Regions from separate parts of the Bacteroides cellulosilyticus genome, predicted to be linked through region 2. Evidence: riboswitches for the same ligand, from Rfam matches in the RefSeq annotation. Region 2 holds a riboswitch; the other holds the start of a gene.

Region 1 (8,405 bases), 960 kb from region 2:
GCCTGCATGCATTCTGGAAATACTTTTGCAGGATGGCCTGTTGCTCGGGCGTAGTGTTATGGTTGACAATGAAATTGAAGTGCCGCAGTGCGTTGGTGAATACGGGCACGCCTTTGGCGGCCACCCGTTCCAGTTCCGCCACCTGCGTTTCGTCCAAAAATAATCCCCGTCCGTACATCATGATGGCGTCATAACCGGAGAGGTCTTCCACCTCTTCCATCTTGATGCACTTCACTTTTATCCTGCCGCAATCATTGTTCAGCGCAATGTCCGCCGCCTGTGCCGGCAAGGGATTGACGATGAGGATGCGGGTAGGGGCTAACCAATAGCTGTAGGCTACCAGAAGCAAAATAGCCAGAAGCACGCAGCTTCCGGCTATAATGGAATATAGATTCTTTTTCTTCATAATGCTTATGCATCTTATGTCGGTTTCCTTATTCTACATCTTTTCCGGCAGCATATCCTGCTTTCTTTTCCATAATACCCAGCATGCGATGTTTCAGCATGAAGCGGATATGATCAATGAAGATTTCCTGTATTTCGGGTACTTGACCCAGACCTTCCATGCGTACATTAACTGTATAGCCTTCTTTTTCGAGTGCTTCTTTCCAGTCTTCGGCAATATCATTCTTGGCATGGTCTCCGGCCACAAACATGAAAGGAACGAGAGTTACTTGTTTAGCTTTTCCGGCTTTCAGTTGTGCCAGCATGGTTTCAAAAGTAGGGTATCCCTCAATGGTACCCAAATGGAAATTCGTCATTCCGTTTGCTTTCAGCATATAGTCCATCTGGCTGTAAATAGCTGTGCTGGGCGTATAGGTGCCGTGACCTACAAGTACGAAGTGCTCTTTCGCACCCTTTTTGCCGGATGCCTTTTTATCTTGTGCTGTAGCGTTGAGACGATTGTTCAGAATTTCAACAACTTTTTCCGCATCTTCTACAGAGTAAAGCAGGGGGGTACCTACACGTATTTCTTTGAACAAAGGTTGCACGCTTTCTATATCCCGGCGAAGCGACTCCATTTCCACACCGTCAATGATATTGGAACTTTGCACAACTACGTGTGTATAGCCTTCACTGCGCAGGCGGAGCATAGCGTCCAATGGTGTCAGTTTCTCGATGCCACGTGCTTTGAGTCGGCGGATAATGATGCGGGAAGTGAATGCTTCATGCATCTCCAGTTCGGGGAAAGCCTCACGAGCTTTTGCATTGATGGCGTCAATGGTAAGCGTACGGGTGTCGTCGTGGGTTGTACCGAAGTGCACCATCAGCAGGGCGGCTTTATCGCCGGGTTTCATACTTGCCAGCATATCGCTGTGCTCATAGTTTCCTCCTCCATGTGCATGGAGGAGGATAGTGAGGCTACAAAAAAAGAATAGGATTAATAATTTTCTCATAAAGCGGAAGTGATGCTCTTAAATATATTATCAATCGTTCTCAACAACACGTATCATGTCGTAGTAGAAGCTGCCGTCTATTTCCGCTCCCTTCTCTACAGTGCCGGTCTTGAGGTCGTAGATGTAGATAACGGCATTGGCATCCTCCTCAGTGTCCACACCGATGTACGCTTTATTGTTGAAGACGACGGAACGCTGTGAGAAACGACCGCCACTGTAAGCCACCTCTTTACCATTGTAACTTAGGCGGGTTTTTGCGCCCGTGCTGAGGTCGAGGATGGCATAGTAGTGTGAGAATGCATCGATTGCCGTAGGTTTCTTGATTCCTGATGCAGCAGCTTTATCACTGATAGGAGCATTGTCATTGCGTGCATAAATCAGCGCTTTGTTATTGCTCAAATACTGAACAGTCATCAGTTTGCCGTCTGCATTGGAATAGCCATTGTAAGAGGAATCAAAGGTTGTTGCACCCGCTTTGATGCGCAGCAGCATGCCTCTCTCTATACCACTTTCTTCTTCGTGGAAACAGGCCAGGTAGAGATTGCCCGCTTCGTCATACATCACGCAATCCTGCATCAGTTCTCCGTAGGCACTTCCCGCCATTTCACCATCGACGGGCGATGTGCTATCCTCTTCCACCTTCATCGTCGAGGGGTTGATGACAGCCACATGGAATCTGGGCTCTTGTTCGCTTGCCACAGTCTGACCGGCTTTTTCTTTCCAGTAATAGAAGTAGTACAGCTTCTTGTCAGACTGGCGATAGGTAAGGATGCCCGAAGAAGTCAGCTTTGTCCAGTCGGTGGGGGCGGGTATCTCCAATTCGCCCTCGGCAAGGATGGTCAAATCCTCTGCGTTCAGTTTCGTATAAAGCACCTTGTCCTTGGTGCCGTTGGTGGACATGATGACAAGCGTGTTGTCGTCAATCCAGGCATGTGTGTATGAACGTACCTTATAAGTATTGGTCTTAAAAGGGCGTTCTGCAATCACCTGGATTGCATTATTCTTAATCTGGTATTTCACGAAGCGATCACTGGTCGAAGGAATCTGATAGTAATACTTTCCTTTTGTGATGGACTCCATGGAGTATTCGCCGAGTTCCGAACCTGCTCTTTTAACGGAGATAACACCTTGGTCTGCCGTCAGTGCAGCGGTACTTTTGACAATGGTGGTGTTTTTGCTGCTCATGCCACCATGTTTGTCCACAGTTACAAAAAGGTCGAAGTGATAATCGCCTTCATTGATTCCCGGGTCTGGGGTAGGAGTAGGGTCATCGTCGGAACAAGCTGTAAACGACAGTGCCATCATGACAGCCATAAAGGCAAGGAGTGTAAATTTGAATCTTTTCATTTTGAATAAGTATTAATGATTAGTTAATGAATAATCGGAATTTGGCAAAGAAAGCACGCCCGGGCTTTTGCAACTTGTAGTTGTCGTAGGTCGTCTTGTCGAGGAAGTTGGTGCATTCAAAGGCGATGTTGTAGCGTCCGCGTTTCCACGAGTAGCTGATATCGGCGTTGAGGATTTGCTGGTCGGGAATGCGTGCCTTGCCTTCGGCGGCACCATAAGCATCCCACAAAAGATAATACCAATGTACCCACTGGTAGGTGCATCCCAGTCGTAGTTTGCTTTCGGGCAGGGCTATGTTGCGGAATGTATAGAATGCTTCCGCACTGCCAAACAGCCAGGGACGGTTGGGTACATGGTTGTTGTAAGTAGCCGAAGGTTTTCCACCCTCCTTATATTCTTGCTGGTCACGGGCATCCTGATAACTGACGTTGGTGGCAAGTTGCAGTTTACCTTGCCAGTCGTAGCGCACTTCTCCTTCCACGCCTTTTATGTGGACTGCCGGAACATTGGTATATTGCATGCTGCCTTCTTTCTCCGCAACCTTAGCCTGAATGTAATTGTCCACCTTGCGGAAGAATCCGTTTGCTTCATAGTAAAGTGTATGTCCGGCGGCAGGATGCCACGTGCCGAACAGTGCTGCATTGAAGTTGTTGCTTTTCTCCGGTTCCAGTGCCACGTTGGCATTGATGGTGACCCCGTTGCCCAACAGTTCGCGTGCAATGGGAAGTCTCACGCTATGTTCGTAGGATACTTTTACGGCGAGAAATTCTGCGATAGTGTACCGAAGCCCGGCACCATAACCCAAATAGTTCTTGGTGGTGCTTCCCCGCACCTCATTAGAGCCCGTCACGCTGCCCTGGTCAGTTTGTCGGATATTCGGGTGGTTGATGTAATCTTTTATAAAAAACACATTTTCCATCTTTCCATTCAGAAGTGACTGGTTGTATGAAAAACCCAGGATATGCTTGGTCACAATGTCTTTGGAAGCCTCGAAAGTGTCATCCAAATCATCATAGCGGTCGTTGCCGGTGCGGCTCAGATGGTAGTTCAGATTAAAGTTGTGGTGTTCGTTCAACTGATAGTCCAGATTAGCGCGGGCAATGGTCAACGGACGTTTATAGTGGCGCATGGACGGTCCTTTGCCCGTAATTTCATTGCGCGGGCTCACTATATAGCCGCCATCCCAGTAATATTGCCGGTAGGCAGTATCCACGGTTATTGAATGGTCCCAGGTGTGAGAAAGGGAGGCGTTCAACTGCATATTCTTTAAAACGAAGTCACGTTTCCGGTAACGTGCCGAGATATTCCAGGCATCCGAGTTCTTTTCTGCCATACCATAGACTTTGCCTTGAACGGAGCCGGTTTGCAACTCCTTGTCTGTCTTGGAATAAGAAGCGGAAATAAAAAATGCGTCTGTCCAGGATTTGTTGACAACCCCGGCTTCTACTTGTGCCAGTAAAGAGAAGTAGTCATCGTGGAAACGTTTAGGATTACCATAAATGAAATTGTCGCCACTTTCATCCCGCATTTGCACGTCCTTCATCCTATAGTCATTCTTCGAATAGTTCACTCCGACGGTAGGCTTGATAATCAGTCCTGTTTTGGGCTCCACTATTTGTGCGTTCAGATCTGCCTTGTGTGTATGAAATGAACCGATGCTGTAAGAGACATCCAGATAGTTCTTCTTTTCCTCTTTTGTGATAATATTGATAGCACCACCCAATGCATCCGTTCCCAGGCTTGCAGGAACTACACCTTTATATATCTCAATCCGGTCTATGATATTTACCGGCAGGTTAGCGAGCGAAACGCCACTTCCTTTGGTGTCCAGTGGCATTCCATCCAGGAAGTAGCGGACGGAATTTCCTGACAAACCGTTAATGGATAAATCGAAATCCGAACCGACACCTCCTTCTTCTCTGACCTTGATACCCGTTGTCCGGTTCACCAGGTCATTGAGGTTGTTTAGTGAATTGACGATGGGTTTTATGTCAAGAGCATTGACAGAGAAAGCCCCTTCTTTCACTTTCTGTGTCTGGGTCTTTCCGTATACTTCAACGGAATTCAGGACAACAGAGCTTTCTTCCAATGTAAAATTGAGTGTTTTGTTTTGCTGGATATTAAGGGGTGTCTTTACAGTTTGATAACCTACTAAAGATACGACAAGAGTATGTTTTCCGGGTATGACTTGTAGGGAATACCGGCCGTTGTCATCCGTATAGGTTCCGGATGAGGTGTTTTCTACGGCAATCGTCACCAAAGATAAAGGAGCGCCATGCTGGTCTGTCACCTTTCCCGATAGAGTAATTTTGTTTTGTGCCATTATGCTTATCTGCGAAAGACAAGTCAGCATAAATAATACACATGAAAAAACTTTCATTTCAGTCTTTTTAAAGTATTTATGACTTACTTTCGGGAGGATATACATGAAGAGAGAGAATTCTTTATGGAGGATAAAGAACTGCCAGACTAAATGTTTTTTCTGCTTTATTTCCCGAAAGCATTAAAACTATATCATTTTTGGCAGGTCTTCTGACTTATCCATCTTTGAATGCCTTCCCATCCGGTTTACGGACAGTGGCTAATTGGGTATATTCAAGATTTGAAACGGATTTTACAGCAGCGGGTCTGTTCAGGATTTACACCTGATTCCCTTTTCACCATCCTCCCCATAGCGACAGGGAGGTATGGAACCAAAAACCGCTGCAAAGATATGAAAAAAGTCTGTCTGAACAAAAAGCATCCTTGAAAATGTTCCCTGTGGCATAGAAAGAGGGGGGAGTAGGGGAGATAAAAGTGCTTAGTATATGAATTCTGTCTTGTCGTTTATATCCGTAATAAATTAAAAAGACTATCTTTGTAGTATAATAAAAACAATGCTTCATGAAAACAGCGGAACGTAAACAACTATTGTTTCAACGCCTATTGGCGGTAAACGATGAGCGCCTATTAGAAGAAATTGAGACTTTATTGGATAGACGTTGTCCGGATGATATTCTTTACTTCTCTCCAGAGTTAAAGGAAAAGGTTGATAATGCATTGGAGCAGATGAAACGGGGAGAAGTGATAACTACTGAAGAAATGAGAAATAAGTTAAGTCAATGGAGCGGAGAGTAGAATGGACAGATGCAGTACTTTTGGACATGAGAGAAACTTTTGAGTTTTATGATTGTCGCAATGGTACATCTCTGTGTGAAGATGCCACAATTTATAAATAAAGGATATATCCGTGAAAAAGAACATGATATTTATTCACGGATATATCTCTATATATTGTACAATTTAGGGAAGCAGTAATTAGAACGACCGTCCTTTATATACGCTCGATTCGGATAATGGTATTACTTTGCCATCCAGTGACAATCTGTTTGAGTTGAAATTCGGGTTGATTGTAACGGATGCATTGTTGGTATCGTGGGTTAATCTGATGGAAACTTGTGCGGAAATTCCGACACCCATCACACTGAAACTGCAAGTTACATTTCCCTTTTTATCTGTGGCTGTTTTAACTTCACCCACTCTTCCGTCTACGGTTATACCGCCAATGCCGTTAGGACCTGCATAGGGGCCGTTGAAAGCAACCTGAACGGATGCTTTTTCACCGTTTAAAAGAACAAAGTTGGTATTTGATGTAACGAAAGCACTTCGTCCTCTTTTAAACGTAATACGGTCAGCTTCCAGTACGAATTTTCTGTTGTTGATAGCTTGTACAGCATCGGCATATGCCCGTGCTTCTTCTCTTTTTTCCCTGGCTTTTTCTGCGTCACGCTGTGCTTTACGCTCTGCACGGCGGTTTTCACTTTTACTTTCCTGTGCATACATGGCTGTGGATGCACCTATGAAAACTAACATCATTAATGCGATAATCTTTTTCATAATTTCTTCTTTTATTGTTCTATTTTACTCTAATTTATAAGATTAACAATTGGGAAAGGAAAAAGATACAAGCGATATACTTAATAAATTGTAAGCATTGATAATAATTATTCGTTGGCGGAGCTAATTCATATTGGGATAATAAATACGATACATTCATAACTTCTTTTGTTTATAGCCACAAAAGTACTACAATAAAACCGCATTTGTTCTGCACAATGCTTCATCCGGCTAGTATTGGTGCTATTCGGCTAACATTTGATATAAATGCCGCTTAAATATTGCGTAAACACCGCGTAAATACTGCAATACTACGTAAATGCTGCCTAAAAAGCGCCCTTCGGAAGCGAACTTTTTTTGAACAACTCCGCGTACTACTTAACGCGTTGATAGCAAGTGATATATCTCTCCGCATGAACAGCGAACCGTACTATCAATGATACACTAATAAATAAATACAAGAAATTAAAAGAAGAATATATAGATATATTCTTCTGTCATTCCGGGCTTTTTTCGGAGTTCCCTTATCTATTTTCTGCCATCACCTCCCGCGCTCCCGTTTGAAGTAAGACAACACACTGTTGTAATTCAGGAAGCGCCGGCCGGGAATGTGGCGCCGACTTTCAAATAAATAGCGGCAGCAGATGACGCTACAGAAATAAGAATAATTCAGATGCTTGTGCAGGTGAGACTGCAAACGGTCGTAAACGCAGGAGGCATAAGTGATGAAATCCAGTATCTCTGCATTAGGGATGATCCGGTGGCGCCGGCGTTGCGTACTGACACGCTCCATCACCAGCAGGGCATACTCTATCTGTTTTATATTGTCACGATTATTTTGCATGCTTTGCAGTAAGACATATAATCTTATTTCTTGACGTTCGTAGCGTAGCTTCGTAAGTTCAAGACGTTGTTCCAAATCTCGTTTAGTCATTAATTTCATGTGGTCAATCTTATTTTTATAGATAAATATGTGTAAAAACAGAAGTGAAACAGATGGTCTGTTTACTCCAAACAGATCATCTATTCCACCCAAATACATGGTCTGTTTCACCTGAACAGACCATGTATTTTTGAATATTCCTTATCGGCCATTCTCCACACCACCGAGAAGACTTTCAGCACCGTGCTTCCATCCTCTTGCAGTATCCTGAAGCATATAAACGCAGCAAGCTCCCAATATCTTTTGGTTATTGAGATATTGAGAGCTTATCTTCCTGCGGATGTTCTTCCCGGCAGGTAATAAAAGAAAAAGAAAAAGTCTACTGAACGAGCCAGCGACCTATGTTGCGGGTATCCTTGTTGAAGTCAACCCCTACTTTCACCAACTTGCGGTGGTCTGTGGTATATGGAATAAGATAATCTTTTTCATCAATCTGCTTCAGCGCTTCTTCGGCAGTGCCGTTTAGCTTGAACTCGAAGACGTATATATAATCGGAAGTTTTAACCACCATGTCCGCCCGGCCACGACAACTGCGCACTTCTGCATCCGTATATTGCCCCAACAGGGTGAAAACAATATAAAATACGTTCTGATAATGCCGTTCCGTGTCATCGCTCAGTTCGTATGAGATGTTTCCGAAGAAAGCGCGCATACGGTTCATGAAAGCATCCACATCGCCTGCGCGAAGCTCTTTCACAAATTTGCCCACATAAAAAGGAACATCACGCTCCATCACCGGAGTATAATACGGAGCCATGTAGTTCAGCAAGCCATATTTCACTTCCTCGTTGGGAAGTTTCAGCTTATAGAGGTTAAACTCCGGGTCATAGCCCTTGATAGTG
Region 2 (8,405 bases):
TCGGAGCAATAATCTTATCGTCCTGTCTCTCTTCTCCTCCTTTTCGCATACGCAAGTATTTCACCTGGGTATCTGCTATATCCACATGATAAGAGCGATAGAACAAATTCACATCATAGCTTTTTCCTCCTTCACCGCGGATGACTTCCGTATTGTAAGAATTTCCGTCGTGTAAGATGGAGCAGCTACCGTTTTCTGCCATGGCAATATCCACATCGTAGATTCTTCCATCAACATTCAACCGGACTTTATTATCTTCTTTACTGACCAACGTCACATCGGCAACGCGGTTTCCAATATGTATTTCCATTAACTACTTCCTCCCTCTTTAAATACGTAAAACTCCTTTTTGCAAACCGAACTCACGCCAGCGACTGATAGGACGACCATCAGACGATTGCGTGGAAGAATTCTCTTCCAGGTTCATCAGGTAATCTATATAAGCGGCAATCATGGCAATATTCTCAATTTCTTCATTATTACTGTTAGGACGCTGCAACATACGCGAGTTTTTCTCGATAAACAGCGTGTTGTATTCTCCCTTTACGAAATCGGGGTTGTGCATGATGCGCTTCAGATAAGTAAGATTGGTCTTCAATCCGGTAATTTTATACTCATACAGCACACGGCGCATACGCTCAATGGCATACTGCCGATTGGTGGCCCATACGATCAGTTTTCCGATCATGGGATCATAATAGATAGGAATCTCATACCCTTCGTAAACATAGCTATCGATTCGGACACCGATACCGTTCGGTTCAGCCAATAACTTAATGATTCCCGGAGACGGCATGAAATTATTCTCTGTATCTTCCGCACAGATACGACATTCGATAGCATGTCCCCGCTGAAACAAATCTTCCTGTTTAAGATGCAACGGATAACCGGCTGCAATCATGATCTGTTCTTTCACTAAGTCCACACCCACCACTTCTTCGGTAATGGGATGTTCCACTTGCAAACGGGTGTTCATTTCCAGGAAATAGAAATAACGGTGCTTATCAACCAGAAATTCGATAGTACCTGCACCCGAATAGTTCACTGCTTTGGCGGCAGCCACAGCCTTCTCTCCCATCTCTCTGCGTAATTCCGGAGTGAGGAAGGGAGATGGACTTTCCTCCACAATTTTTTGATTTCTACGCTGAACAGAACATTCGCGATCGAATAAATGAATCACATTGCCATGATTATCACCCAATACCTGAAATTCAATATGATGGGGTTCCTCCACAAATTTCTCCAGATATACCGTATCGTCACCAAAAGCAGACATAGACTCCGAGCGGGCGGTATTGTAAGCCTCAACCACTTCATCCTCACTATGTATCAGTCGCATACCTTTTCCACCACCACCCATAGAGGCTTTCAGCATCACGGGATAGCCGATCTTATTACATATCATCACAGCCTCCCCGGCACTCTGCAAGGGTTGTTCCGTACCGGGAACTACCGGTACTCCGGCTGCAATCATGTGTTTACGGGCTGAGATTTTATCACCCATCGCTTCCATTGTTTCGGCAGAAGACCCGATAAAAATAATGCCTTCTTCTTTGCAACGACGGGCAAAGTCGGCATTTTCAGATAAGAAACCATATCCGGGATGGATGGCATCCGCTTCATGCTGCCGGGCAGCACGAATTATATTCTCTATATTCAAATAACTGTCTCTGGAAGCTGCCGGACCTATCAAACAGGCTTCATCGGCATACATGACGTGTTTTGCTGCACGATCCGCTTCCGAATAGACAGCTACTGTACGTATTCCCATCTCTTTGCAGGAACGCATTACACGTACAGCAATCTCGCCTCTATTGGCAATCAATACTTTTTTAATCATTGTTCTTCTGTTTATCGCAAAGGGGTGCATCACATACATCCATAACAATACCCTCTTTGACTGCCGTCAGACAGTCATGACATAAACAGCCCGGATAATTCTTTTGCAAATAAGCACGTTGCTGCTCATTCAGTCGTACCGTAGCGCAATGGCATGACAAAATCCGATCGTGCATACACTCAAAGGTTGCACCACAACGCGGACATACCTTTTTCATAGGCATCCCTCTCGCATTAATTAAATTAAAACAATTATTCGTTCGTACTGTTCCCCTAATCCCACGAGTAGCAACAGACTTTAACGAATGGCAGGTCTTCTGACTGACTCCCTTTCTGATTCCTTCCCGGCCTCCAATTCACAGCCAGTGGCTAAAGTATTTATCAAGAAAGTTATGGAGCTTCACAGCAGCGGGACTGTCCGGGATTTACACCCGATTCCCTTTTAATCCAAATGACAGAAATGTTCATCCGAAACCAATTCGGGGCAAAGATAGTGGAAATTATCATTGGAGATGCTTTTTAAAACAAAAAATATAAGCAGGGAATATTTTTTTCTATCATCCGTTGGATTATTGATTTTATTTCTAACTTTGTCAGCGATAACGGTTTCCAAATCACCGCAAGCGTGAAACGGAATTAAAAGGGAATCCTGTGAAAATCAGGGACTATCCCCGTAGCTGTAAGTTTCATCTCCCTACCATGTGGAGAAAAGATTGTGGCATTCTTTAGCCACTGGTCCTGCAAAGACCGGGAAGGCGCCACAACGGAAACAAGTCAGAAGACCTGCCGATATCTGTAATCATTCAGGCTTTCGGGTGAAAAGCGATAGAGTGCATCCTCCAAGATTCATTTTATTACTTACTCTCCTTATTTTGTCGTTTGATTTAGTATAGCTAACTAAACAAAGAATATTTATTTGTTAAATCTTAAATTACAGGTATGATCAATTCGGAGACTTTCATCGTCAAAAGAGATGGGAAAAAAGAAGCGTTTTCACTTGATAAGATCAAGAACGCAATTAGTAAAGCATTTTTATCTGTCGGCAGTTTTGCCACACAAGATGTGATCACCAACATACTCAGCCGCGTGAACATCAGTGATGGAACCAGTGTAGAAGATATACAGAACCAAGTAGAAGTGGCACTGATGGCTGAACACTATTACAGTGTAGCAAAAGCGTTCATGCTATACAGACAGAAACATCTGGAAGACCGGGAAGTACGTGACAAGCTCCGTTTCCTAATGGATTACTGCGATGCCTCCAACCCTGCCACCGGTAGCAAGTATGACGCTAACGCCAATGTGGAAAATAAAAATATAGCCACACTGATAGGCGAACTCCCCAAATCGAACTTCATCCGTCTGAACCGCCGTTTGCTGACTGACCGCCTGAAGGACATGTACGGCAAGGAACTTTCAGACCGCTACATCGAATTGCTGAACCAACACTTCATATACAAGAATGATGAAACCAATCTTGCCAATTATTGCGCAAGCATCACCATGTATCCGTGGCTGATCAGCGGAACCGCATCCGTAGGCGGTAACTCCACGGCACCCACCAATCTGAAGTCTTTCTGCGGAGGATTCATCAATATGGTATTTATCGTATCGAGTATGCTCAGCGGCGCCTGCGCCACACCGGAATTTCTGATGTATATGAATTATTTCATAGAAAAAGAATACGGAGAGGATTACTATAAACATCCGGAACAACTTGCCGACCTTTCCTCCAAACAAAGGACCATAGATAAAATAATCACCGATTGTTTTGAACAGATCGTATATTCCATCAATCAACCTACGGGGGCACGGAATTTTCAGGCAGTATTCTGGAATGTAGCTTACTATGATCAATATTATTTCAATAGCCTTTTTGAACATTTCGTCTTCCCGGACGGAAACGCTCCCCATTGGGAATCATTGAGCTGGTTGCAAAAGCGCTTCATGAAGTGGTTCAATAAGGAACGTACCAAAGCCATTCTTACCTTCCCCGTAGAGACAATGGCTTTGCTGACCAAAGACGGAGATGTATTGGACAAGGAATACGGTGACTTCACGGCCGAAATGTATGCGGAAGGGCACTCTTTCTTTACATATATGAGTGATAATGCCGACTCGTTAAGTAGCTGTTGCCGCTTGCGTAATGAAATACAGGATAATGGATTTAGTTACACCCTGGGAGCAGGCGGCGTATCTACCGGATCAAAAAGTGTGTTGACTATCAACCTGAACCGTTGCATCCAGCATGCAGTGAAATCCGGATTGCTTTATCATTTCTTCCTTGAAGAGGTAGTAGATCTGGTACACAAAGTACAACTGGCCTATAACGAAAACCTAAAGCATCTGCAAAGCAAAGGAATGTTGCCTTTGTTCGATGCCGGATACATTAATATGGGACGCCAATATCTGACAATCGGTGTAAACGGGCTGGTGGAAGCCGCTCAATTCATGGGAATTGAAATCAACGATAATCCTAAATATGAAGCTTTTGTGCAGGAGATTCTGGGAATAGTTGAAAAATACAATAAGAAATATCGAACGAAAGATATACTCTTTAACTGCGAAATGATACCGGCTGAGAATGTAGGCGTAAAACATGCCAAATGGGACAAAGAAGCCGGTTTCCAGACATTCCGCGAGTGCTATAACAGCTATTTCTACATTGTAGAGGATGAGTCGCTGAACGTCATCGATAAGTTCCGTATGCATGGACACAGGTACATAGAGCACCTGACGGGTGGTTCGGCACTCCACATGAACCTGGAAGAGCATTTGAGCAAAGAGCAATACAGACAATTACTTCGGGTAGCCGCCACTGAAGGCTGCAATTACTTTACTTTCAATATACCTAACACGGTTTGCAACGAATGCAACCACATTGACAAAAGATACTTGAAAGAGTGTCCGGAATGTCATAGCCAGAACGTGGATTATCTGACCCGCGTCATCGGCTACATGAAACGAATCAGCAATTTCTCTCAAGCCCGGCAAAAGGAGGCTGCCCGAAGATATTATGCTGAAGTACACTGATTACGACATTGTTTTTCAGGAGATACCGGATGAGGTGACATTGGCAATCAACCTTTCGAACTGTCCGAACAGGTGTAAAGGTTGCCATAGTCCCTATCTGCAACATGATGTCGGAGAAACACTGACAGAAGAAAACCTTTCCGTACTTTTACAAAAGTATGGAAAGGCTGTTACATGCGTCTGTTTTATGGGAGGAGATGCAGATCCTTATGATGTAACGTATTTTGCCAATTTTCTACAGCAGCAACAGATTGCCCCGGTTAAAGTGGGCTGGTATTCCGGTAAGTCGGAACTGCCTGACGGGTTCCCGATCCGGAACTTCCAATACATAAAACTTGGGCCTTACGTAGAAAGCCGCGGTGGTTTGAAGTCTGAACAAACCAACCAGCGGCTTTACAAGATTGTACAAGGAGAAATGAATGATATTACTTACCGGTTCAGGACAAAGAGCTAATCTCTTTCTGCCTGAACCGGAATTACAAAGTCTTATTCAAACCGAAGGACAAGGCGTCCCGTTTGCGGGCCATCCACCCATTTAGGTTGTGAAGAAGGACCGCACAAATCCGTGGAGTTTACTTTATTACGCACCGGAGGAATTACATTCAAAACAGAAATTCCGCTTTCGGGAAGTGTATACAGTAACCGGTCACGACCATCACGGGGTTGATATACTCCGATATAGGAATCAGGAGTTTCATTCGTCAGGCTGATGGTTCCCTCTTTCGTACGAATACTCATCCAGGAGACACTGCCAAAATATCCTTTGAATTCAGGATAGGTGAATGTCTCACCCGGAATAGGATCGTTATAATCATTCTCCCAGATATCATACTGCGTGCCATGAATACGATTCTGCCATACACGATACGGACCTGCTCCCAACCAACGCTTGCTGAGCACTTGTCCTTCAGGATAATCAAAGCAAATACCCATCAGGTCTACCACACCGGAGAAGTTGTAGGTATAATCAAGAGTAGCCATGCCATCCGGATGAATTGTCCACTGAGCTTTGTCTAAATTGCCCAGTTTATAATTAGCGGTGAGGATCAGATTACCCCCCTCTTCTTTTACATCCAGTTTCGTGAAGACTGCCGCGTCGGGAAATTCTGTGTAAGTACGGTCCTTTGCCTTGGCTTTTTCGTCGTCATGATTATAGAACTGATCCAGGGAACGGTCTGCACGACGTGCACCGATAAAACGGGGACCGTTGGCAAAACTAATCTTACGGTTATTGACGGATACATCTTTCAGCTGCCCGTCTTCCTTTGAAAAGACAAAAGTACGTCCGTTTGCTTTTACCGTAATGCCTTTTTCTGTTTCCGTATAGGATGCACGGCCGGATGATGCAGAAAACTGTTCTGTTTCCCGGTTCAGTTTATCTACGGGGAAAGTCCAGCGCCATAGCTCATGACCATATTTATCTATAGCTGTCAGGAAAAGAGCATCCGCTTCGGGAAGAATAGGAGTCTTGATATCCACCACTCCCACTCCATGGGCTGCTACATCGCTTCCCTGCACTTCACCTTGTTTCAGAATCCGGGTAGTTGTATTGGAAACATCCGTTACTGACGGGAACTTCACTTGCTGCCAGATAAAACGACAGGTGTTCAGGTTCAGATAATCATAACGGTTCTCGACAGAGAGTCGACCGTTGAAATTCCGGTCGATAGCGGTATTCATAACCTGCACCGGGCTCCATAGCTGCTTGATAGTGTAATAGCTGCCTTCCTTTTCATGGTGAGGGCCTACAATTCCGTCAGCTCCGAAATTTCCCTGATTGTCTATGAACCCGTCCATATCCACACGCTTCACGCCTTCATCCGCCAATACCCACAGAAAACCACCGATACAACGCGGATGTTTACGCATCATTTCCCAGTAATCATACAGGCCGGCACCATGGCCTCCGTCGTACAAACCGTGCAGGAATTCAGTAGGCATAAAGATTTCCGGCAGGCGCATGTAGTTCTGACTTTCTCCATACGAACGATAGTGCATGGTTTCGAAACCGGAGAAGTTACCTTGCGGATGGATGACCGGGCGTTTCTGCAGATCGTATTTATGGAATTCTCCATCCAGTTCAACGTTCCAGCCTTTTTCATTACCATTGCTCCACCAGATAACGGACGGATGGTTCACATCACGTTCTATCATGCCTTCAATCAGACGTACTCCCGTAGGGGTGTCGTACTTGCCATGCCAGCCACCCAGTTCATCCATAACATAGAGTCCAAGAGAGTCGCACGCTTCCAGAAATTCCGGGTCCGCCGGATAGTGGCTCAGACGGACAGAATTCATATTCATGCCCTTCATCAGAAGTACATCTTCAATATTCTTCGCTTTACTCAAGGTACGACCGCTTTCGGGACGGAAACTATGACGGTTGACACCACGCACATTGATACGCACCCCGTTCACGTACAATCCGTCACTTTCACGAACTTCGATAGTACGGAAACCGAATGTCTCGGTCGCATGATGCAGGACTTTGCCTTCTTTATCCAACAGGGAGAATTGAGCTTTATAGAGGTTTGGGGTTTCTGCGGTCCATAGGGCGGGGGCAGAAACATTCAATTGCAGAGTAGTCCAGTCGCTTCCGGCTTTTAGGGGTACGGTGGTATCTGCCAGTTTCTTCCCTTTACCGTCCAAAATCTGTGCACGGATACTCATTCCGTCACCGGAGATATTCGTGTGGCAATTGGCACGGAATGATCCGTCCATTTGCGCGTCAATGGCGATATGGCGGAGGTTGACGGCAGGTTTTACTTCCAGAAATACCGGGCGGAAGATACCGCCAAAGTTCCAATAATCGGCGCGCCGTTCGGCAAGGTTCACACTGGCATTCTCACTCTCTTTGGAAACTGTTACTTCCAACAGATTCTTCTTGCCATATTTCAGTAAATCCGTGACATTATATGAAAAGCGATAGAAGGCTCCCTGGTGTTTCGATCCTGCCTTACGTCCGTTAACCTTAACTTCCGTATCGGTCATGGATGCTTCGAACACAAGGTTCACCTGCTTGCCACGAAATTCTTCGGGAACTTCAAACTCATATTTATACATTCCTTTCTCACCGGCAATGCCTTCGGGAAAGGCTTTACCATAAAAACTGATTCCATACTGATAGGTACCAAAACCCTGCAACTCCCAGCAAGACGGGACACCTATTTTCGTCCATTTACCGGAGTTACGTCCGTCAGTACAGAAAAAGTCCCATTCTACCATATCGTCACATCCGTGGCCGGAAAGGTATTGTCGCTCTGTCTGCGGAAATGTCTGGGCAGTCAGGGTGGTGGCTAATGCCAGGGTTGATAATAAAGTGGTTACTTTTCTCATTGTTACTTTCATTATTGGTTAGTTATAAATCTTTTCACCACAGAGGACACAGAGGACACAGAGGTTATAATTATCTCTGAATTAGAAGTCTAAAAAACTCTGTGTCCTCTGTGCCCTCTGTGGTGAAATAGTTCCTTTCTATACCGTTATTCTCATGTACTGATACCAGTGCGGCGCTGGTAATCCGTATATGCAAG

The links. A riboswitch is a leader RNA that binds a small molecule or an ion and turns the genes downstream of it on or off. The one in region 2 is predicted to bind cobalamin.
Region 1: another riboswitch for cobalamin. It lies ahead of K6V21_RS20295 (TonB-dependent receptor); the one in region 2 lies ahead of nrdD (anaerobic ribonucleoside-triphosphate reductase).

Annotation. Positions count from the first base shown of each region.
Region 1 covers NZ_CP081903.1:5,341,592-5,349,996, reverse strand. The annotation lists gene K6V21_RS20310 (cobaltochelatase subunit CobN) at 1-406, opposite strand, end outside; gene K6V21_RS20305 (sirohydrochlorin cobaltochelatase) at 435-1,397, opposite strand; gene K6V21_RS20300 (hypothetical protein) at 1,428-2,744, opposite strand; gene K6V21_RS20295 (TonB-dependent receptor) at 2,764-5,124, opposite strand; cobalamin riboswitch at 5,249-5,457, opposite strand; gene K6V21_RS20290 (hypothetical protein) at 5,628-5,861, shown strand; gene K6V21_RS20285 (DUF4251 domain-containing protein) at 6,042-6,620, opposite strand; gene K6V21_RS20280 (hypothetical protein) at 7,162-7,563, opposite strand; gene K6V21_RS20275 (ATP-binding protein) at 7,883-8,405, opposite strand, start outside.
Region 2 covers NZ_CP081903.1:4,377,384-4,385,788, reverse strand. The annotation lists gene K6V21_RS16230 (biotin/lipoyl-containing protein) at 1-310, opposite strand, end outside; gene accC (acetyl-CoA carboxylase biotin carboxylase subunit) at 329-1,840, opposite strand; gene K6V21_RS16220 (cysteine-rich CWC family protein) at 1,833-2,063, opposite strand; cobalamin riboswitch at 2,129-2,333, opposite strand; cobalamin riboswitch at 2,426-2,645, shown strand; gene nrdD (anaerobic ribonucleoside-triphosphate reductase) at 2,779-4,872, shown strand; gene nrdG (anaerobic ribonucleoside-triphosphate reductase activating protein) at 4,856-5,326, shown strand; gene K6V21_RS16205 (glycoside hydrolase family 2 TIM barrel-domain containing protein) at 5,359-8,208, opposite strand; gene K6V21_RS16200 (glycoside hydrolase family 2 TIM barrel-domain containing protein) at 8,279-8,405, opposite strand, start outside.